DNA from 4 places in the Streptosporangium sp. CA-135522 genome. Region 4 is predicted to be linked to each of the others. Evidence: riboswitches for the same ligand, from Rfam matches in the RefSeq annotation. Region 4 holds a riboswitch; each other region holds the start of a gene.

Region 1 (5,088 bases), 5.0 Mb from region 4:
GTGGCTCATCCGCGCGTCGAGATCGTCGCGAATCTCCCTGAACTGCCGTGCCAGGGCCAGCGGATCGATCACCGGGAGAGGGTCTCGCCCGGCCGACTGGGCGGCGAAGTCGTCCAGCGCGGCGTTCACGGCTGAGAGCACGTGACCGGCCAGCTCCTCCGGAGCGGGGAGCGCCGACCGCGCGCTCATGGTGAGCGAGGTGAGCCGCCCGTCGGTGACGACCGCCCGGACACGGTCTACCCCGATGCCACGCATACCGGACTCCCGCCTCTTCTCCCGCTGAACTCGTGTCGATCTTGATATCACATGATCGTCCGCTTGACCGCGGCTGGGTCTTCGCCCGCGGGTGAATCGCGAGGGGCCGGTTTCCGCGCCGTAGGATGAACGGGCATCGATCGGACCCGCGATCGATTGCTCACGGCAGTGTGGAATCCACTTTGTCTGCCGTTCCATTGCTGCCCGGCTTTCTGGGCATTCTTCAGTGAGGGAGCTCCAAGCCGGCATCTTTCAGCGGTTTGGGGGTCGGAATCCCCTCGACCGAGAAGAGGCCTTTGCCGGCTCCGGCCGGAATCCTAGACATCGGCGACGGCCGTGCCGGTCACGACGTCGTGGAACGGGCCGACGGCCTTCGCCGCCGCACCCTTGATCCTCATGCGGTGGGAACCGATGAGCTGATCTCCCGTTGGCCGGTTCGTTCTCATGTTCCTTCGCGCCTCATGATCCACTGCGGAAGGTGGACGCGGGCCCGCTGCAGCGGTGGTGGAGTCTCTGCCTCGCCGACGATCACGAAGTCGTGTCTCCTGTAGAACTCGACCGCGGAGGTGTTTTTCGCCACGTGCAAGCTCACGGGCGCCACGGGAGGGATGTCGTTCAGAACCGTGCTGAGCAGCCGGTTCCCGTTTCCGTAACCCATTCGGCTGAACATGACGTACAAGCCGCTGAGCTCCATCCCGGAACTGTCGGGTGAGATCTCGGCGAACCCGATGATCCGGTTGTTGGATCGGGCCACGTACAGGCCGTCGCTGCCGGCGTCGGCCTTTCTGCTCCATTCGAGGATCTTGCGGGGCGTGAGGTCGTGTCTGACGAACTCGGAGAGAGCGCTGACGTCCATCCCCGGGACCTCGGCGTAGGTGGACTGAAAAGAGGATCGGTGGGCCTGGAGGATGCCCACTCCGTCGCCCGGCCTTGCCCGGTCTATCCGCACCGAGGGCCAGGCGACGTTACCGGTGGTCGTGCTCGGGTGGCGCAGGAACCTCTCGGCGGCGCCGAAGATGCCCCTGCCGGGCCTGACGGGAATCCTAGACATCGGCGACGACCCCGTTGAGCGCGATGCCGCGGATCGGGCCGCTCGCCTTCGCCGCCACGCAGGCGACCGGCGGCGAGATGAGCGGCGGATCCGTCCGACGCGTGGCCGGCTCCCGCGGGGCCGGCCGCGCCGACGCCACGAGACGAGGCGGGCGGGCGCGTTGTGACGAGTCCGATCGGACGAACCGTGATCTTGCCATACGCCATGCCCGTTCTTGATCGTTCTGTCGGTGAGAAGACAGGTTCGCACGAACTGCCCGTGGCGTACAACTGATCACAGCAGCGCCGGAAACGAGGCCGGGGCACGGGGGAAGGGGCGGGTCAGAACATCGAGATGTGGACGTGGTCGAAGTGGTTGGCGGTGACGCCGCCGCGGTCGGACATGGCGCGCCAGCCGGTGCCGGAGTTGATGCGCTGGCGCCAGATCACGTACTTGACGCCTAGGTTGGCCCTGTTCTTGAGAGCCCAGGCGGCGATCTCCTCGCCGAGCTTGACGTGGTCCGCCGAGGGTGTCGAGCCGCCGGTGCTCATCATGAAGTCGCAGGCGCGGCCGAGCGGGTGTTCGCCGCCGTCGTTCTCGGAGCGGTAGCAACCGATCTCGTACGGCAGGGCGAAGCGCTTCTCGATCGCCTCGCGCATGATCCGGGTGCGGTCGGTGATGTTGTCGGCGCCTGCGGGGAGCTGGGGCGCCCAGCTGCCGTCGGAGCGTCGGCCGGAGCCCGTGGGGGCGAGCGCGTCGAGCTTCTCCTCGATGGCGTCGATCACCTTCTCGGCGTCTTCGCGCTGGGCCTCCACCACCCCGGCCTCCTCGCCGATCTGCTCGGTGAGCAGGGCCGCCTTCTCCGCCGCCTGCTTCTTCAGATCGCGGCTTTGGGCGAAGACCTGTAGCTGGCTGCTCTGCTGGGCGGTGAGCTGCTCCATGATCGCGGCGCCGCCCATGTTGGTGGAGAACAGCATCGAGGGCAGGGTGGTGAAATCGCTCTGGTAGCGGAGCCGGGCGATGGAGTCGACCTGCTTTTCGGCTTCGGTGTAGGCCTCCTCGGCCTTGCGCAGGTCCGCCCGGGCGGCCGTCTCGGCGGCCTGGGCCTTCTTGAGGGACGCGCGCTTGGCCGCGTAGGCCTCGATGAGCCCGTCGACCTTCTTGTTCAGCTTGGCCAGTTCTGCGCGGAGCCGGGACTCGTCCGGCTTGGGGGTCGCGTTACCCACGGTCGCCGTGCCGAAGGTGAACGCAAGGACCGAAACCATGGAAACGGCCAAAGCCGTATGGCGACGGAACGCGGGGGACAGAGCCGCCACGACTCTCCTCTCCTACCGCCTACCGGGTTAGCTGACGGGTTCGGGCTGGAGGAAGCCCTTCCACCGAAGTGGTTCACCCCAAATGCGATGGGTCCCCGGCTCCCGGGCGATGCGCCCGGAATTAGGCATATCGGACATTAGGTCCGATGTGTGAGGATGGTAGTGGTAAACCCTGAGTAACGCGACCCCAATCTGATGCTAATCAGTGATCAGTTTGTGACAACAGATCGCAAAAGATGTGCCGTCTCCTCGGGGAGGACGTCGTTCACGAACGCCCCCATGCCCGACTCCGATCCGGCGAGATATTTCAGCTTGCCCGGCGCCCGGCGGACACTGAACAGCTCCAGGTGTGCGTAGGAAAGGTCGCGACCGGCGTTCACCGGCGCCTGATGCCAGCCCGCGACGTACGGCATGGCCACGCCGAACAGGCCGTCCAGCCGGCGGAGCACGTCCGTGTAGAGCGGTCCGAACGCCGCGCGCTCGGCGGCCTCCAGTCCGCCCAGGTCGGGGACCTGGCGGTGGGGGTAGATGTGGATCTCCACCGGCCAGCGTGCCGCGGCGGGGACGAAGGCCGTCCAGTGCTCGTTGGAGGCGATCACGCGGACCCCCGCCTCGCGCTCGGCGGCGAGCACGTCGGCGAACAGGTTGCGGCCCGTTCGTTCCCGGTGCCGTTCGGCCGCGCCGAGAGACAGCTTGGTGCGCGGGGTCACGTAGGGGTAGGCGTAGATCTGGCCGTGCGGGTGGGTCAGCGTGATGCCGATCTCCGCTCCCCGGTTCTCGAAACAGAACACCTGCTCCACACCGGGCATCGCCGACAGCTCCGCCGTACGGTCGATCCAGGCCTCCATGACCAGCTCGACCTGGTCGGCGGAGAGCTCGGAGAAGGAGGAGTCGTGGTCGGAGGTGAAGCAGACCACCTCGCACCGGCCGATCCCCGGGCGGACCTCGCTCAGCCCGCCGACCTGGGAGTATTCGCCCAGCTGAGCGGAGAAGGACGGGAAGCGGTTTTCGAAGACGACGACGTCGTAGGCCGGTGAGGGGATCTCGGTCGAGTGGCCGGGGGTCGACGGGCATAGCGGGCACTCGCTGGCCGGGGGGAGGAAGGTGCGGCCCTGGCGGTGGCCGGCCACCGCGATCCACTCCTCGGTCAGCGGGTCGTAGCGCAGCTCGGAGGCCGCGGGGCGGGGCGGCAGCTCGCGCTCGTCGATCGTGCTGCGGTCGGCGTCGTCACGCCGGTCGAAGTAGAGCAGCTCGCGGCCGTCGGCCAGGTGGGTGATCGTGCGTTTCATCGGCTCAGCGCCTCGCTCTCCGGCTGCGGCTCGGTGATGATCAGCTCGCCCACCTGTGCGGTGAGCTCGTCGCGGGCCTCGTCCGACAGGCCGGAGTCGGTGATCACGACGTGGGCCTGGGCCAGCTCGGCGATCGTGCTGATCCCCACCGTCCCCCACTTGGTGTGGTCGGCGGGCACCACGAGGCGGTGCGCGGAGGCGACCAGCTCGCGGTCGGTCTCCGCCTCCAGCAGGTTCGGCGTGGTGAACCCGGCGCGGGCGTTCATCCCGTGCACGCCGAGGAACAGGGTGTCCACGTGGAGCCTGCGGATCGCCGCCACGGCCACCGGGCCGACCAGCGCGTCCGAGGGAGTGCGGACGCCGCCGGTCAGCACGACGGTGCGGTCCGTGCGGGGAGAACGGTGAAAGACGTCGGCGATCCGGATCGAGTTGGTGATCACGGTCAGGTCGGGCACGTCGATCACGAAGTGGGCCAGCGTCCAGGTCGTCGTCCCGGCGGACAGGGCGATCGCCGTGCCGGGCCGGACGAGCGCCGCGGCGTGCTGGGCGATCGCCTCCTTCTCCGCCTGCTGACGCATCGACTTGGCGGCGAATCCGGGCTCCTCCGTCGAGCCGGGTCCGGCGGCGGTGGCCCCGCCGTGCACCTTTTCCACCAGCCCGCGCTCGGCGAGCACCTCCAGATCCCTGCGAATCGTCATGTCGGATACGCCGAGCTCACGTACGAGGTCGGCGACCCTGACCCCACCACTGCTGCGCACCCGCTCCAAAATCGCCTGCTGCCGTTGTTGGGCGAGCATTGATCCACTCCTTAATCAAACAGATTCCACCAAATTATCACAGAGAGGCCAGGTGATCGGTGTTGAATCCTGGTGAATAGTCGCTCACAGGCGCTCAAGCTCGGCATGGATGTTCGCCCTGGCCGGAGCCTCCAGGTCGGCGATGCGGAAGATCACCGGTAGGTCGAGCAGCGAGCGGAGTACGGCCTCCCGGCCGCGCCGGAAGGCGTCGTCCGGCACGAAGGAGTACTCCTGGCGCACGGCCGCCGCGTAGGCCGCGTAGACCTCGGGCGGAGCGGCCAGGATCGCCAGGTCGGCGTCGCAGAGTACGGCGCCGTCCGCGTCGTCGGGCGCGGGGTCGTGTGTGAGGGTGAGCCTGACCAGCCGGGCCACGGTGGCCACCGCGTCGGCGGACAGCCCCA
Region 2 (5,088 bases), 4.6 Mb from region 4:
TACTGGATGCCGACCAGCTCCTCGCGGATCCTGGCGGTGACGGGGCCCGGGGTGCCGTCGCCGATCGTCCAGGCGCGGTCGGCGCCCTTGACCGAGCCGACCGGGCTCACGACCGCCGCGGTACCGCAGGCGAAGACCTCGGTGAGTTCGCCGGACTCGGCGGCCGACTGCCACTCGTCGATCGACAGGCGCCCTTCCTCGGCGCTCAGGCCCAGGTCGGAGGCGAGGGACAGGATCGAGTCACGGGTGATGCCGGGCAGGAGCGTGCCGGTGAGAGCCGGGGTGAGCAGGCGGTCGCCGTAGACGAAGAACAGGTTCATCCCGCCCATCTCCTCGACGTAGCGGTGCTCGTTCGCGTCGAGCCAGACCACCTGGTCACAGCCCTGTTCGACGGCCTGGCGCTGGGCCACGAAGGCCGCCGCGTAGTTGCCGCCGCACTTGGCGAAGCCGGTGCCGCCGGGAGCTGCGCGGGTGTATTCGGTGGACAGCCAGACCGACACGGGCTTGTCGGCGCCGAAGTAGGCGGCCGCCGGGGAGGCGATCACCATGTAGCGGTAGGTCCTGGAGGGGTAGTTGACGCCGAGCGCGGCCTGCGTGGCGATCATGAAGGGACGCAGGTAGAGGCTGTGGCCCGGGGTCGTGGGCACCCACTCGCGATCGGTCTGGACGAGGAGCTCCAGCGACTCGACGAACGTCTCCTCGGGAAGCTCCGGCATGGCCATCCGCGCCGCCGACAGGTTGAACCGGGCGGCGTTGGAGTACGGCCGGAAGGTCGCGATCGCGCCGCTCTCCTGACGGTAGGCCTTCAGCCCCTCGAAGAGCTCCTGGGCGTAGTGGAAGACCGAGGTGGCCGGGTCCAGGCTCAGCGGGCCGTACGGCGTGAGCCGCGCGTCGTGCCAGCCCTCCCCCTCAGTGTAGTCGATCGAGATCATGTGATCGGTGAAGGTCTGTCCGAATCCGGGACTCTCCAGTACCTGCTCACGCTCGGCTGCGGTGCGAGCGTGGTCGGAGAGCTGCACGTCGAAGCTGAGCTTCTGAGCGGTGGTCATGACGGAGATCCTTCTCTTTGTGGCGGTCTGCACCTGAGTCCATTCTGCGATGGACCAGGTAACGGGAAACTACTGCATCTATGTCGGAAACCGGCAGTGCCGGGATAAAAGAAGACGCGCCCGGCGGCTCACGTGAGCCGCCGGGCGCGTCTGAGGTGGGGGAAGGCGGCTTCGTCAGCCGGCTACTCGGGCGGTGATGTCGTCACCGATCTCGTGGGTGGTGCGGCTGGTCCAGCCGGTCTGCCGCTCGAGCAGGTCGTCGGCGACGGCCTGCTCGACCCGGGCGGCCTCGGCGGACAGGCCGAGGTGGTCCAGGAGCATGGCGACCGACAGGATCGTCGCGGTCGGGTCGGCCTTGCCCTGGCCCGCGATGTCGGGGGCACTGCCGTGGACCGGCTCGAACATGCTCGGCGCGGTGCGGTCGGGGTTGATGTTGCCACTGGCCGCCAGGCCGATGCCACCGGCGACGGCGGCGCCGATGTCGGTGAGGATGTCACCGAAGAGGTTGTCGGTGACGATCACGTCGAACCGCTCCGGCTGGCTGACGAAGAACATCGAGGCGGCGTCGATGTGGCAGTAGTCGGTCTGGACGTCGGGATATTCCAGGCTGACCCGATCGAACGTGCGGGCCCAGAGGTCGCCGGCGTAGGTGAGCACGTTGGTCTTGTGGACCAGCGTCAGCTTCTTGCGGGCTCGGCCGAGCGCCTTGTCGAAGGCGTAGCGGACGACGCGCTCGACGCCGAAGGCGGTGTTCAGCGACTCCTGGGTGGCGATCTCGTGCGGGGTGCCGCGGCGCAGCACGCCGCCCGCGCCCGCGTAGAGGCTCTCGGTGCCCTCGCGGACGACGACCATGTCGATGTCTTCGGGACGGGCCTTGCCCAGCGGGGTCTCGACGCCGGGGAAGAGCCTGACCGGGCGCAGGTTGACGTAGTGGTCGAGCTCGAAGCGGAGCTTGAGCAGCAGGTCGCGCTCCAGGATGCCCGGCGGAACGCTGGGGTCGCCGATCGCGCCGAGCAGGATCGCGTCATATCCGCGCAGCTCGTCAAGGGCCGTGTCGGAGAGGACCTCACCGGTCTGGTGGTAGCGCTTGGCGCCGAGGTCGTAGGTGGTGGTCTCCACCTTCGTGCCGACCGCTTCGAGCACCTTCAGGCCCTCGGCGACGACCTCGACTCCGATCCCGTCCCCGGGGATGACTGCCAGGCGAATGTTGCGCGAATCCATGCAGGCACCTTACCGGCCCGTCTCGGTAATCGAACACCCATCTCATCTGACGGACACTTTCCCCTCACTCGGACCCTCTGATCGTTTTGTCCGTTTTTGCGACGTATTGACCCTTTAATGAACTTTCGTTATGGTCCTCTGCATTCGAACCGATGCCTAATCCGCCCAGGTCGTCCCCTCTTTCGGCCTGCGCGGAGCCGGGGAACCACTTCCGGGATCCACGGCCGCCCAGGACATCTCGCTTCGCCCGGCGAAGCCGTGTCCTGAGCCGCCTACACGGGATCCCTTGGGGCGAATCAGCGCTTCTCGCGCCGTAGGGCGGCCTCCACGCCCGAGCCCGACAGCTAACCCGGCCGGCCCTATGGAAGGAACCATCCTGTCCGGCAAACTTTCCCCCCGCGTCCTGTCCCTGATCGTCGCCGGCACCGCCGTGTTCGCGACGCCGGCCGTCGCTTCGACCGCCGTCCTGGCCGACGCTCCCGCTCCGGCCCCCGTTTCCACGCCGGCGCCCGATGCCGTTCCCGCTTCCGCGCCCGATGCCGTTCCCGCACCCGCCCCCGCTTCCGCGCCCGATGCCGTTCCCGCGCCCGCCCCCAAGATCGTGACGCTCACCGGTCCCAAGCTCAAGGAGATCATCGCCAAGCGGACCCCCCTGCCCGCCTGGAAGAAGGCCGTGAAGTGGGCCATGGCCCAGCGCGGCACGCCCTACGTCTGGGGTGGCACCGGCAAGGGCGGCTTCGACTGCTCCGGCCTGATGCTCCGCGCCTACGGCGCCGCCGGGATCCACCTGCCCCGCGTCACCAACGACCAGTACGCAGCCTTCTCCAAGAAGGTCCCCTGGAAGAACCTCCAGCCCGGCGACCTGGTCTTCTTCCACAGTCTCGGCCACGTCGGCATGATCACCAGACCGGGCTACATGGTCCACGCCCCGCAGACCGGCGACGTGGTCAAGGAGGAGAAGCTCGACGCCTGGCGCCGCAGCAGTTTCGCCGGCGCCGTCCGCCCCGACCGTTCAGGCGTCAAGCTCACCGTCCAGCGGGCCAAGGTCGCGGCCGAACCCGCTCCCCCGATGCTTCAGGCCACCGCCTGAGGCCCCCTGAGCAGCGGGGCGCCGCGGGTCCGCCCGCCCGCGGCGCCCCGCCTCGCGCCCCATTCGGGGTCGCCATCAGTGCCGCCCCCTTCAGTGCCGCCCGTTCGGGGCCGTCCGCGCCCGCGCTGTTCAGGCCTGGCGTGCGGCGAAGATGACGTCCCAGGCACGGGCCAGCGCACGGGCGACGGCGCCGAGCAGGACCCCGCTGTCGCCCAGGGTGCTCGCCACCACGGTGGGACGTAGCGGTCCGAGCTCGGCGATCCGGCCGGCGATCGAGTCGCCGAGCAGGTCGAGATTGCGACCGACGCCACCGGTCAGCACGACCACCTCCGGATCCAGGACCGCGGCCACCGCGACGACCAGCCCGCCGATCCGGCGCCCCTCGGCCTCGACGACGGCCAGTGCGACCGGGTCCCCGGCCGCCGCCGCGGCGAACACCTCCTTGGCGGTCGCCAGCCGGAGCCCCGCCGCCCGAGCCTCGCGCACCACGCCGAGCGCGCCGGCCACGGTCTCGGTGAGCCCGTGCTCCAGCGTCTCCTGGTCGGGGGCGAGATCCTCGGCCGCGGGCAGGTAGGAGACCTCTCCCGCGGCGCCGCGCGCCCCGGAGTAGAGCTCGCCGTTGATGACGATGCCCATGCCGACGCCGGTGCCGACGGACACCAGCGCGAAGTGGGACTTCTCCTTGCCCTCCCCGTAGGCGTGCTCGCCGAGGGCGGCCAGGTTGATGTCGTTCTCTATCGCCAGGTCCGTCTCCAGCGCGGCACGCAGCCGGTCGAGCAGGCCGGGACTGCCCCAGCCGGGCAGGTTCGCGGCGAGGTCCAGCCGACCGGCGTCGGGATCGTAGACGCCGGGGCTGCCGACCACCGCGTAGGCGACCGAAGCCCATTCGAGATCGGCCTCGGCCACCGCCGCCTGGGCCAGGTCCCGGACCCGCGCGACCAGGTCGTCCTCGCTTCGCGCGTCGTTGCGGCCGTCACGGCGGCCGACGAAGCGGCCCCGGAGGTCGGCCACCGCCACCCGGATCCAGTCTCGGCCGATGTCGACGCCCGCGACGTGCACGGCACTGGCGTTCATGTCGTAGAGCGAGGTCACCGGGCCCGGACGGCCGGAGACCTCGCCGACCAGATGGACCAGCCCGTCTTCCTCCAGACCGGCCAACGCCGCCGACACGGTGGGTTTGGACAGGCCGGTGACCTTGGCCAGGTCGGCGCGCGAGGCCGGACCGTGTTCGAGGAGCTGGTCGAGAAGACGCCGCTCGTTCATCACCCGCAGCAGCCGTGGATTGCCGAGCTGGCCTCGCACCTTCACTCTCCTCTTGTGATCCCGATGATCCTGCGAAAAGGCTAGCCAACGCTCTTGATAGTAAACTACCTTTCTTACCAATCACGTTCGGGGCGGTACGCGAAAGGACGATGTGCGATGCACCGAGGATGGCTGGCCATTCCGCTGACGGCGGTGGCGCTCGCGACGGCCGCCTGCGGCGGCGGCTCGACCGCTACCACCACTCCCCAGGCCAAGGAGGGCGAGAACGCGGCCACGATCGCGCTCTTCCTCCCCGAGTCGAAGACCACCCGCTACGAGGCGTTCGACCGGCCCCTCTTCGAAGCCAAGGTCAAGCAGCTGTGCCCGGCCTGCAAGCTCCTCTACAGCAACGCCGACCAGGACGCCGCCAAGCAGCAGCAGCAGGTGGAGGCCGCGCTGACCCAGGGCGCGGACGTGCTGGTGCTC
Region 3 (5,088 bases), 620 kb from region 4:
GGATCACCGTCAGCTCCGCCGTACAGCTCGCGGGCAGGTCCCCGAGCAGATAGGCGGCCCACTTCAGGTAGGAATCCGAGTCGGCCACGGCCAGGATTTTCAACAAACACCTCCGGTGTGGAGTCCCCCGGGCCTACCTGTGGAGCCGTGAACCCTCGGATTCGTCCGTGGGTTCATGCCCCTGTGACTCCGGTGTCGTGATGGGCGAACATCGACAGGTGGGAACGCAGTGACGGCGCCGCCTGAGCGGTCCACCACTCGTCGGGGACGTCCACCGTCTCCACGGTGACGCCCCGAGCCGAGAGCAGGACCCGCAGGGAGGTGACCGCGGTCGACGGCAGGCTCAGCACCCGCTGCTCGGCGGCCAGCCCCCGCAGGGTCATCTCGGCCGGGATCCCGCCGTCGTAGACGGTGATCCCGGGCTGTCGCCTGACCCGGTCGAGATCATGGGGATCCTCCCGGCGGTGCGGGAAGTAGGCCACCGGCTCGGACGAGCCGAGTCCGGCCAGCCAGGTGAAGTAGCGCTCGCGGTGGATCAGGCCGTTGCGGACCAGCGAGGTGCCGAGCACGACGGTGCGCTCCTGCGGACGCGGCCTGCGCAGGGGCTGCGAGCGCAGCCAGGCGAAGTCGTGGGTGATCAGCTCCGTGCCCCCGTCCCGTACGGCCCGCGCCAGCTCGGCGGGGACGGGCAACGCCGTGAAGATCGACAGGCGGCCGGAGCGGGCGGCGGCGCGCAGTCGCAGGCCGGCGGCCGTCCCCAGCGCGCGCCTGAGCCCGGCCCGCAGTGGGCCGGAGGCGCTCGCGCGAGCCCGCAGCAGCGGTGTGAAGACCTGTCCGGTGAGCAGTTCCAGGAGCCTGATGGTGGCCAGGCCGTCGTCGACGATCACGATGCGGCCCGGCAGGGCGGTCAGCCAGCCGAACTGCACCTTGCCGGAGAAGGCGTCGCCGACCGCCCAGGTCGTGCCCCGGCGGGGCCTGGGCATCTCAGGCTCGGGAGCGGCCAGCTCCAGCCCGCCGGGCGGGCCGAGCCGGGAGATCTCACGGCGGGTGATCAGGAGCGGACGCAGGCCCGCTCGGGGCACCACTCGGGCACGTGGGCCGAGCAGCCCGGCGTGGTGGGCTTCCACGGCGCAGAGCATCTGCAGCGGGGACTCCACCCAGGCAACGGCCGAACCCTGCTCCCGCGCGTGGTCTCGACCGTGCTCCACGCCGGGCGATGACCCGTTCACGACTGCCTCACCGTAACCGGGATGTCTTACACGCCCGGGAACTGTGGGTGAACACCCGAATACGCCCACTTGCGCATCTGATCCAGGACGATCTACCGTGGTGTACGGAACGGTTTCGTACACCTTGCCTCACGCCTCAGAGGAGCGAGCCATGTGGACCCCGGACGACATCCCCGACCTGACCGGCACCACCGCGGTGGTCACCGGCGCCGGTGGCGGCATCGGACTCCCGACCGCGCTGCACCTGGCCGGGCACGGTGCGCGGGTCATCGTGGCCACACGGGATCGGGCCAGGGGAGAGGCGGCGACGTCCGCGATCCGCCTGCGGGTCGCGGACGCGCGAATCGAGTGGAGACGGCTGGACCTGGCCGATCTGAGCTCGGTGCGGGCGTTCGCCTCCGCCTTCGACGGGCCCCTCGACATACTGGTCAACAACGCGGGAGTCGGCATGATCCCTCGGCGGACCACCGCCGACGGGTTCGAGATGCAGTTCGGCACCAACCACCTGGGTCACTTCGCCCTGACCGGGCTGCTGCTGCCGCACCTGCTCGCCCGGCCGAGCGCCCGGGTGGTCACGGTCTCCAGCGACGCGCACGGCCTGGGCCGGATCGACTTCGGCGACCTGGGCCTCGAACGCCGCTACGGGCGGTTCTCGGCCTACGGCAGGTCGAAGCTCGCCAACCTGCTGTTCACGCTGGAGCTGCAGCGCAGAGCGGAGGGGCGGCTGCTCAGCGTGGCCACTCATCCCGGTGCGACGGCCACCGGCATCATGAAGCTGGGCGTGCTCACCAGGCCGGTCAACGCCCTCATGCGTTTGGCGCTGCAGCCTCCGCTCAAGGGCGCGATCCCCTCCCTCTACGCCGCCACCTCCACCGAGGTGACCGGCGGCCAGTTCATCGGTCCGGGCCCGAAGACGCTGACCCCTTCCCCCAAGGCACTGGAGGAGGATGTGGCCCGGCGGCTGTGGGAGACCTCGGAGGAGCTCACGGGCGTACGATTCAAGACGATCACACGGCACTCGTAGCCCATCGGAGGCACCTTGCGTCTCGATCCCAGCCGGGAGCGGGCGATTCTCGACGCGACCATGGAACTGCTCTCCGAAGTCGGGTTCGACCGCATGTCCGTCGACCAGATCGCCAAGCGCGCCAGCGCGAGCAAGGCCACGATCTACCGCCGCTGGCCGGGCAAGGAAGCGCTGGTCGTCGACCTGGTCTGCAACCATCTGGAGATCGACGTCGCGCCGCCGCCCGACACCGGGTCGATGCGCGGCGACCTGACGGCGGTGGTGGCCGGGTTCTGCCGGACCCTGGAGCAAAGGCACAGCCTCGTCTTCGGGCTGCTGCCCGCACTGCTCACCACGCCCGACCTGGCGGCCGCCCTGCGCGAGCACGTGCCCCGCCCCGACATCACCGGCACCACCCCGCTGCTCGACCGCGCCCGCGAGCGGGGCGAACTACCGGAAAGGATCGAGCCCGGCGAGATCAGGAGGGTCACCGAGGCCCTGGTCTGGCATCGGCTGCTCATCCTCGGAAAGCCGCTCGACGAGGCCTTCGCCGAGGAGACGGTCGACCGGGTGCTGCTGCCGCTGATCCATGCCTGGTCCGCGACGAAACACTGATCGAAGCGAGCGTTTTCGCAGGTAAAACCCCTCTTGGGGAAAAGATCTACGTTGATGACGAACACCGGGGGACGAGGAGGGAGTCGGGCGGCGCACTTTTCCCTCGTCTCCTCGCGGAAAGGCCGTGCGCCTCGGCGTTTCCGGTCTCCTCCCGGACGCCGGGAGCGAGCGGAGTGATCTTGGGAAAGACCAAGTCTTCCCCCTCGATTCGGACGCATTCCCAAGCCAAGGCAATGTGTCCCACTTGTAATCGTTTGTCCGTTTCACGTAGCTTCTAGTCATTCCTGGTGAACGCCTAGGTCTTTGCAGGTCTACGCGTTACCAACACATTGCCCGACCGTGTCGCATCGGAGTGGATCACTCCGCCCGGTGAGCACGGCCGCCGAATCCGCGAGTCGCGGAACCGGGGAACCACGTTCTTGGGGTGAATCGGCGCCTTTGCGCGCCGTAGGGCACTTCCCAGCCCGAACCCGTCAGCTAACCCGGTAGGCGGAATGAGAAGCGAAGCAAGGAGTCACACCCCCGCATGGCCAAGAACCGCCTCACCCCCAAGACCCGTCACCTGACCCGCATCGTTCTGGGCGCTTCCATCGCCCTGGGTGGCAGCATCGCCGCAGTCCCCGCCGCCCTGGCGGACACTCCGGGACAGCTCCCCGTCGCCATCCCCCAGGTGGAGATCTCCAAGACCACCGAGACCCCTCTCCAGGCCAAGGCCGCGCGCCTGCCCAAGGTCACGGCCGCGCAGGTCCTGCGCATCGCCGCCAAGCAGGTCGGCGTCTCCGAGAACGCCCAGGGCGGCGGGACGAAGTTCCAGTCCTGGTACGTCTCCTCCCCCCGCGCCCGGGAGACCGTCGCCCGTGACGGCGGCAACGTGCGGGCCTACGCCAACGCCCCCTGGTGCGCGATGTTCGTCTCCTGGGTCGGCGAGCAGGCCGGCATCCGTCCCACCATGGGCTGGGACGCCTACACCGTCGCCCACGCCCGGTGGTTCAAGAACAACGACCACTGGGGCAACGCCGCCAAGCCCGGCGCCGTCGTCTACTTCGACTGGAACGGTGGCAAGAGCATCAGCGGGATCGACCACGTCGGCTTCGTGAAGAAGGACAACGGCGACGGCACGATCAGCACGATCGAGGGCAACACCGGCAACGGCCGGGTCGAGCAGCGCGTCCGGCCCAAGTCCCAGGTCGTCGGCTACGGCTACCCGGTCTACGCCGGCTGATCCACCGGCGCGCAACACCGCCGATCCATCGGCGCGCACCGGCCGCCCCCTCGGCACGCACCGCCGATCCATCGGCACGCACCGGCCGCCCCCTCGGCACGGAGCACGAAAAAGGGCCCGGCTCATCAGAGCCGGGCCCTTTCGGCGTCCGCCCCCTGCTCGCGCTCTCGCCTCCCTCCCCCAGTCGCGTCTCACGGTCCTCACCCGGCCGCGTCTCACGGTCCTCCCCGGCAGGCCCCCTCCCCGTGCCCCCGCGGCCTCTCGGCACCCCGCCCCCACGGCTCGCCGGCCCTTCGCGGTGCCCGGTCCACTCGAACGACGACCTCGCCGTAAGGAATGTCCGGTTGCATCCCCCTGCGATGGGAGCGCTCCCAAACACACCTCTGGGTGATTTGTCGACTTATATAACTATTCGTCCCCACATAAAGGGTGGGATGTAACGGTTGAGTTTCGGCATATTGACGTCCCGGATGCCTATCGTCCACTCTTCGTGGGAGCGCTCCCAAAACACGTTGAGGGACAACCCGTCGCGGACGCGTTTGTCGGGGACCGATCCGCGACGCCACCTCCCATCGATTCGGGCGACCACCTGAGAGGGGTCCGGAATGTTGAACAACAAGCGGCATGGCAAGCTCGCCGCGGTCGCGGTGATGGCGGCCACCGCCCTGGCGATCACTTCCTGCGGTTCGAGTGAACCCGCCAAGCCGGCGACCGGCGGCGGCTCCTCCGCGCCGGCCGCCGAGCCGGTGACCATCACCGTGCACACCTTCGGCGGTGGCGAGAACTTCGGCTATGACAAGGCCGTGGAGACGTGGAACGCCGCGCATCCGAACATCCAGGTGAAGTACCAGAACCTCACCGACCGCTTCGAGGACGTCTACCTGCCCCAGCTGCTGCAGCGTCTGCAGGCCGGAAGCGGCGCGGCCGACATCATCGCCCTGGACGAAGGCGCGATGGGTCTCATGAAGGCGCGTCCGCAGTTCTTCACCGACCTCGGCGCGTACGGCCTGGACAGCCGC
Region 4 (5,088 bases):
GACGACCACCGAGTCCGGCGGGCGGCAGGCGGCCAGGCCGTGCACGAACGACTGGATGCCACCGGCCCGGGGAGGGAAGTCGTTGGTGACGATCAGCGCACGGCTCACGGCTCGCGCATGCCGTTCAGCAGGGCCCAGGACCGCGCCATCGCGATGCGCTGCGGCGCGGTGGGGTGGGAGACGTAGAGGGCGTATTCGAAGGCGTCCGGCGACAGATCCGAGATGTTGGTGACCGACAGTCGTTTCTGCATGGCCGTGAACGCGACCGGATCCCTGGTCAGATCCAGCGCGTGCGCGTCGGCGCGCGCCTCGATGTGCCTGCTGACCAGGTTCTGCGCCGGACTGGACAGCACCGCGGTCAGGCTCAGCAGCCCCATGATCAGGCCCACCGCCTTCGGGTCGGCCGCCGAGGCGATCCCGGTGCGCCGCCGTAGCGGCTGCCAGGAGGTCGCCAGGTAGAGCAGGCAGGCTCCGCAGGCCGCGCCCAGGCCGCCGACGAGCGTGCCGTACAGCACGTCGTCGGCCTTGGCGTGGCCCAGCTCGTGCGCCACCACCAGCTCGACCTCGTCCGCGGGCGCCTTGAGCAACGTGTCGTAGACCACGATCCTGCGGGTCGCGCCGAGCCCGGAGACGTAGGCGTTGAGCGTGGTGGTCCGCCGGGAGGCGTCGGCGACGAGGACGTCTTCGACGGGCACGCCGTCCCGGGAGGCCATGGTGAGCAGGTCGTCGCGGAGTTGCCCGGCGGGCAGCGGCGTGAAGTCGTTGAAGAGCGGCTCGATCAGCACCGGGTAGGCGAAGGAGGCGACCATGGTCAGCGCGAACGCGCCGACGGCCGCGGGGATCCACCAGCGCCGGTAGCGGCGCGCCAGCGCGACCACCGCGAGCACCATGATCGCGATCAGCCCGGTCCTGATGCCGATGTTCTTGATCCGGTCGGCGCTCCAGGCCGGCCAGTCCTGGGTGGACAGGCCGAACTCGCGCAGGTGGATCTCCGACCACATGCCCAGCGGCCAGCGCAGGATCTCCACCGCCACCGACAGCACCAGGACGCCGAGCAGCACCCTCAGCCACCACGGCCCCCGCAGCCTGCCGACCAGCCGCGCGCCCAGCGGGGTGCTCACCAGGATCCCGGCCGCCACCAGGGTCAGGCCGAGCGAGAGGTAGGCGGGCGCGCTGAGCACGGCGTCGAAGCTCTCGGAACGGGCGATCTGGTCCGGGGTGAAGTCGCGGGCCGGGTCGGGGACGACGGGCGGCGCCGTGGGCGGCAGAGCCCGCCAGGGCGTGGTGAACGCCACGACCGCCAGCGTGACCGCTCCGAGGGCGGCCAGCGCCCATCCCGCCGCCCGGATGCCCGGGGGCGTACCGGTCGTGGTTCGCGTCATCCCAGTTCCCTTCGGAGGTGGTCCCGCCAGGCGGCGACGAGCTCCGCCTGCGACAGGCCCAGCGTGCTGCCGACATCGCTACCGTAAAGCCTCACCAGCGCCTTCTCGCCGAAGCGCTCCGCGATGTAGCGGCAGGCGAGCCAGGCCTCCTCGTAGGCTTGCGCCAGCCGAGGGACGCCGGGGGCGAAGTCGGCCGGCCCGGGAAGCCGGGTGGGCACGACGCCCGCGCGCACCTCCCGTGCGAGCTCGGCGGCGGCCTCGCGGACCCCTATCCCGGAGTCGCGGTATCCCACGTAGTCGGCGAACCCCTCCGACAGCCACATCGGCACCCTGCCGCCCCGGGTCGCGCCGGTGGCCACGTGGGTGAGCTCGTGGGCGATCACCACGTCCCGGCCGGTCTCGCTGAGCCTGGCGTAGCCCGACGGCAGGACGACCACCCGGTCGGCGGTGGCCATCGCGGCCAGCCCTCCGGTGCTCCCCGCGCCGGCGAGCGCCGCCGCCTCCGCGTCGGTGGCGGGAAAGAGGATCACCGCCCGGACCGGTCCCCAGATCCGCCCGACGGCACGGCGGGCGCGGTCGGCCCTCGACGCCAGATCCCGCAGGTTCGCCGGTGGGACGCGGTGGCCGATCACGATGGAGTGCTCGCCGCGGACGACGGTGGCGGCGCCGGGCCACGGGCCGCGCGGCTGCCGGGGCAGCGGCCCCGCCCCGGCGATCAGGCCGGCGCCCATCAGCGCCAGCATCCCGGTGAGCACGGCGCGACGCCCTCTCGGGACGGACATATGAGTCGATGCTACTCGACGGGCGTGGAGCGGCCCCGGTTCGGCCGGCATGGAGCGGCCCCGGTCATCCGTCGAGGATGGCCGGGGCCGGTTCCCTCCGTCAGCCTCCGGGGCGGACCGCTCCGGCGAAGGAGGACCTGTAGTACCCCTTCAGATTCACGATCCGGACCGTCTTGCCGCTGCTCGGCGAGTGGACCATCTTGCCCTTGCCGACGTACATGCCCACGTGGCCCTTGCCGTAGAAGAACAGCAGGTCACCGGGGCGCAGACGGCTCCAGGAGACCTTCTTCCTGACGGCGCGGTACTGGCTCTGCGTGATCCGGGGGAGAGACACGCCGGCCTTGCGCCACGCGTACTGGACAAGTCCGGAGCAGTCGAACGCGCCGGGACCGGTGGCTCCCCACCGGTACGGATCGCCGATCTGCTTCTTGGCCGCCACGACGGCCTTGCCGGCCCTCACCTTCTGCCGTGCGATCTTGCTCGTCCCGGCCTTCGCCTTGACCTTGGCCTTCGCCTTGGTCTTCGCGGTGCTTTCGGCCTGGACGGTGATCACGCTGTCCGCCGTCGCCTGTGCAGCCGTGGAGCTCAGCGCGACCGCCCCGGAGGAAGCGGTCAGGGTGAGGACGGCACCGCCGAAGGAAAGGCGGGCAAGGCGCGACAAACGGGGGTTATGCAGGGTGGTAGACAGGATTTCTCCTTGGGACTTCCACTGATGCCTACCGGGTTAGCTGACGGATTCGGGCGGGGAAGTCGCCCTACGGCATGACATATGCCGATTCACCCCTGGCCATGCTCTGAGGGCCCTTGGGTCCCCGGTTCCATGCCTCCTGGCTGCACGGATTCGGCAGGCCGCCGCGGTGGGGGTCAACCCCGCAGGGGAGCGGCGGCCAATTGGATTTCTCAGCGGAATGCCGGCCTGGAGGGCCGGCATTCGGAGCGGCGACATGGCGTGCCGCCGCGACGCCAGAAGGTACTCCGATCCTCAAATTCCGGCAAAGCAATGACAAGGAAATGAAGATCGGAAAGCGCTGTCCGTTCTTCCGTTACCCCAGCGTGATAGCCGGTTCCTTCAATCGAATATGACTCTCGTCACATTCCGTGAATGATCACCCGAAGAACACCTCTTCTGTAACATTCGTCACACTGAATTCGATCTTCAGTACCCTTCCGGCGCCCGGATCGTCGTGAGGGCCGGCCGAGAGGCGGCGGCCGTCCCGCGTCCGCGACGGTCCACGTCGCGGCCGGCCGTACGGTGGCGTCGTAGATCCGGCGGGTGGCCGGCGACTCGGCGCGCTCCGGGCTCGTCGAACCGGGTGATGGCGAGCTCGGCGAGACGGTGGCCGTCCTCGTCGAGCGCCAGTGCCCGGTTGTGCGCGGTGAGCCCGCGCACCGCGTGACCGAACCGGTCGTACTCGGCGACGGGCAGATGGCCGCCGGCCTGGATCAGCGTCATGCCCTCGACGCGGTGGGCCGTCGGCACGGTGTTGCCCGCGGCGTCCTTGGCCCAGGGCGTGTCGATCTCTCCAAGGGAACGGCTGCTTTTGCGTCAGATGTCACTTAACCCGAAAAAGCCCCAGGAAGGCAGATCCTCGCGAATACGCGGAGACCCTCACATGAGTACGCGGACGCCCCTCGAGCAGGCGGACGCCCGCACGTGAGTGCCCGGGTCCCTGCGAGAGCCTCGGTGAGGAATGCCCGATCGGACGCCGGAGATGGCCGCGTCCCGATTCCGGACCCCCGCCCCGAGATCGGCCGTCCGCCGGGACATCCGCTTCGGGCGTCCACCGGTTCAGGGGCGGACGGCTCCGACCAGACGGCCACCGTAGGAGGACAGGGGAACGACCTTGACGACGTCTCCCGTTTGGGGAGCGTGGACGATCTGGCCGTTGCCCGCGTAGAGGCCCACGTGGCCCAGGCCCGAGCTGAAGATCAGGTCCCCGGCCTGGAGATCACTCAGGGACACCTTGCGGCTGGCGCCCCAGCCCCACTGCTCCCAGGTCGTGCGAGGAAGGCTGACGCCGCCGCTGCGCCAGGAGGCCTGGACGAGGCCGGAGCAGTCCCAGCCGCCCGGGCCCGTGCCGCCGTACTGGTACGGCTTGCCGATCTGGGCGAAGGCGAAGTCCAGGGCGGCCTTGGCGTTGCCGGAGGCCGGGCCGTTGTACTTGATGCCGGCGCTGTTGGGGTCGCCGGTCCGGTAGGCACCGAGCTTGCGCAGCAGCTTGGTCTGGACCTTGACCATCTTGTCGGCCTTGGTCTTCTCCGCCGCCAGTTCGTCGCGCGTCGCGTCGGCCTCCGAGAGGGCGACCTTGGCCTTGTCGCGGTTGTCGCGCAGCGTCTTGTTCGCCGCGTCGAAGGCCTCCAGGGACTGGGCGCGGGAGGCGGACATCTGATCGACCATGGCCAGGCCGCTCAGCAGCGTGCCGAAGCTGGGCTGGCTGATCAGCCCCTCCCAGCTGCTCACTCCGCCGAGTTGGTAGGAGCTGACGGCCATCGTGACGAGCTCCTCGCGCAGCCCGGCGACCTTGGCGTTCTGACGGGCGAGGTCGCCGTTCAGCGTCTGGTACTTCTTGCGGGCCTTCTTCCACTTCTCGCTGGCCTGGTTGTATTTCTCGACGACTTTGTCAGCCTGGTCGTTGAGCTTGTCCAGCTTCTTCTTGGCCTGGGCGATGGTCGGCTTCGGCTCGGCGAAAGCGCTGCCGCCGACCGGCAGCAGCAACAGCGCGAAGGCCAGCCCTACGGCCATCGGCACCCGACCAAATCCAACCGGCATACCTGCCACGGCCACGGTGCCGCCTCCCCCAGTGCAAAGACCTGGGCGGAATAGTACAGAAGAAGTAAGGCTTAGCTCACCTTTTTGGCTGTTTTGCTCTCAGGCGCAGACGGCGATCGTGCAGATCTTCCCGGCCATTTTGCCGGCGTCCCGC

The links. Region 4 has a riboswitch for cyclic di-AMP ahead of ACQPYK_RS14415 (C40 family peptidase). Riboswitches for the same ligand answer to the same signal wherever they lie in the genome.
Region 1: it holds a riboswitch for cyclic di-AMP, as region 4 does, so the genes downstream of both, ACQPYK_RS37720 (coiled-coil domain-containing protein) here and ACQPYK_RS14415 (C40 family peptidase) in region 4, are expected to answer to the same signal.
Region 2: it holds a riboswitch for cyclic di-AMP, as region 4 does, so the genes downstream of both, ACQPYK_RS41000 (C40 family peptidase) here and ACQPYK_RS14415 (C40 family peptidase) in region 4, are expected to answer to the same signal.
Region 3: it holds a riboswitch for cyclic di-AMP, as region 4 does, so the genes downstream of both, ACQPYK_RS17260 (CHAP domain-containing protein) here and ACQPYK_RS14415 (C40 family peptidase) in region 4, are expected to answer to the same signal.

What each region holds. Positions count from the first base shown of each region.
Region 1 covers NZ_CP192026.1:7,992,023-7,997,110, reverse strand. The annotation lists gene ACQPYK_RS37735 (hypothetical protein) at 1-255, opposite strand, end outside; gene ACQPYK_RS37730 (hypothetical protein) at 573-701, opposite strand; gene ACQPYK_RS37725 (GNAT family N-acetyltransferase) at 698-1,306, opposite strand; gene ACQPYK_RS37720 (coiled-coil domain-containing protein) at 1,627-2,550, opposite strand; cyclic di-AMP (ydaO/yuaA leader) riboswitch at 2,604-2,739, opposite strand; gene galT (galactose-1-phosphate uridylyltransferase) at 2,811-3,890, opposite strand; gene ACQPYK_RS37710 (DeoR/GlpR family DNA-binding transcription regulator) at 3,887-4,687, opposite strand; gene ACQPYK_RS37705 (HD domain-containing protein) at 4,772-5,088, opposite strand, start outside.
Region 2 covers NZ_CP192026.1:8,693,609-8,698,696, forward strand. The annotation lists gene ACQPYK_RS40990 (branched-chain amino acid aminotransferase) at 1-1,049, opposite strand, end outside; gene ACQPYK_RS40995 (3-isopropylmalate dehydrogenase) at 1,224-2,270, opposite strand; cyclic di-AMP (ydaO/yuaA leader) riboswitch at 2,414-2,644, shown strand; gene ACQPYK_RS41000 (C40 family peptidase) at 2,632-3,360, shown strand; gene ACQPYK_RS41005 (ROK family protein) at 3,490-4,662, opposite strand; gene ACQPYK_RS41010 (sugar ABC transporter substrate-binding protein) at 4,780-5,088, shown strand, end outside.
Region 3 covers NZ_CP192026.1:3,662,132-3,667,219, reverse strand. The annotation lists gene ACQPYK_RS17280 (DUF6716 putative glycosyltransferase) at 1-88, opposite strand, end outside; gene ACQPYK_RS17275 (hypothetical protein) at 174-1,229, opposite strand; gene ACQPYK_RS17270 (oxidoreductase) at 1,381-2,253, shown strand; gene ACQPYK_RS17265 (TetR/AcrR family transcriptional regulator) at 2,269-2,847, shown strand; cyclic di-AMP (ydaO/yuaA leader) riboswitch at 3,218-3,353, shown strand; gene ACQPYK_RS17260 (CHAP domain-containing protein) at 3,374-4,069, shown strand; gene ACQPYK_RS17255 (ABC transporter substrate-binding protein) at 4,675-5,088, shown strand, end outside.
Region 4 covers NZ_CP192026.1:3,040,131-3,045,218, reverse strand. The annotation lists gene ACQPYK_RS14430 (glycosyltransferase family 4 protein) at 1-108, opposite strand, end outside; gene ACQPYK_RS14425 (M48 family metallopeptidase) at 105-1,382, opposite strand; gene ACQPYK_RS14420 (hypothetical protein) at 1,379-2,164, opposite strand; gene ACQPYK_RS14415 (C40 family peptidase) at 2,265-2,825, opposite strand; cyclic di-AMP (ydaO/yuaA leader) riboswitch at 2,863-3,021, opposite strand; gene ACQPYK_RS14410 (hypothetical protein) at 3,321-3,617, opposite strand; gene ACQPYK_RS14405 (NlpC/P60 family protein) at 3,954-4,907, opposite strand; gene ACQPYK_RS14400 (hypothetical protein) at 5,034-5,088, opposite strand, start outside.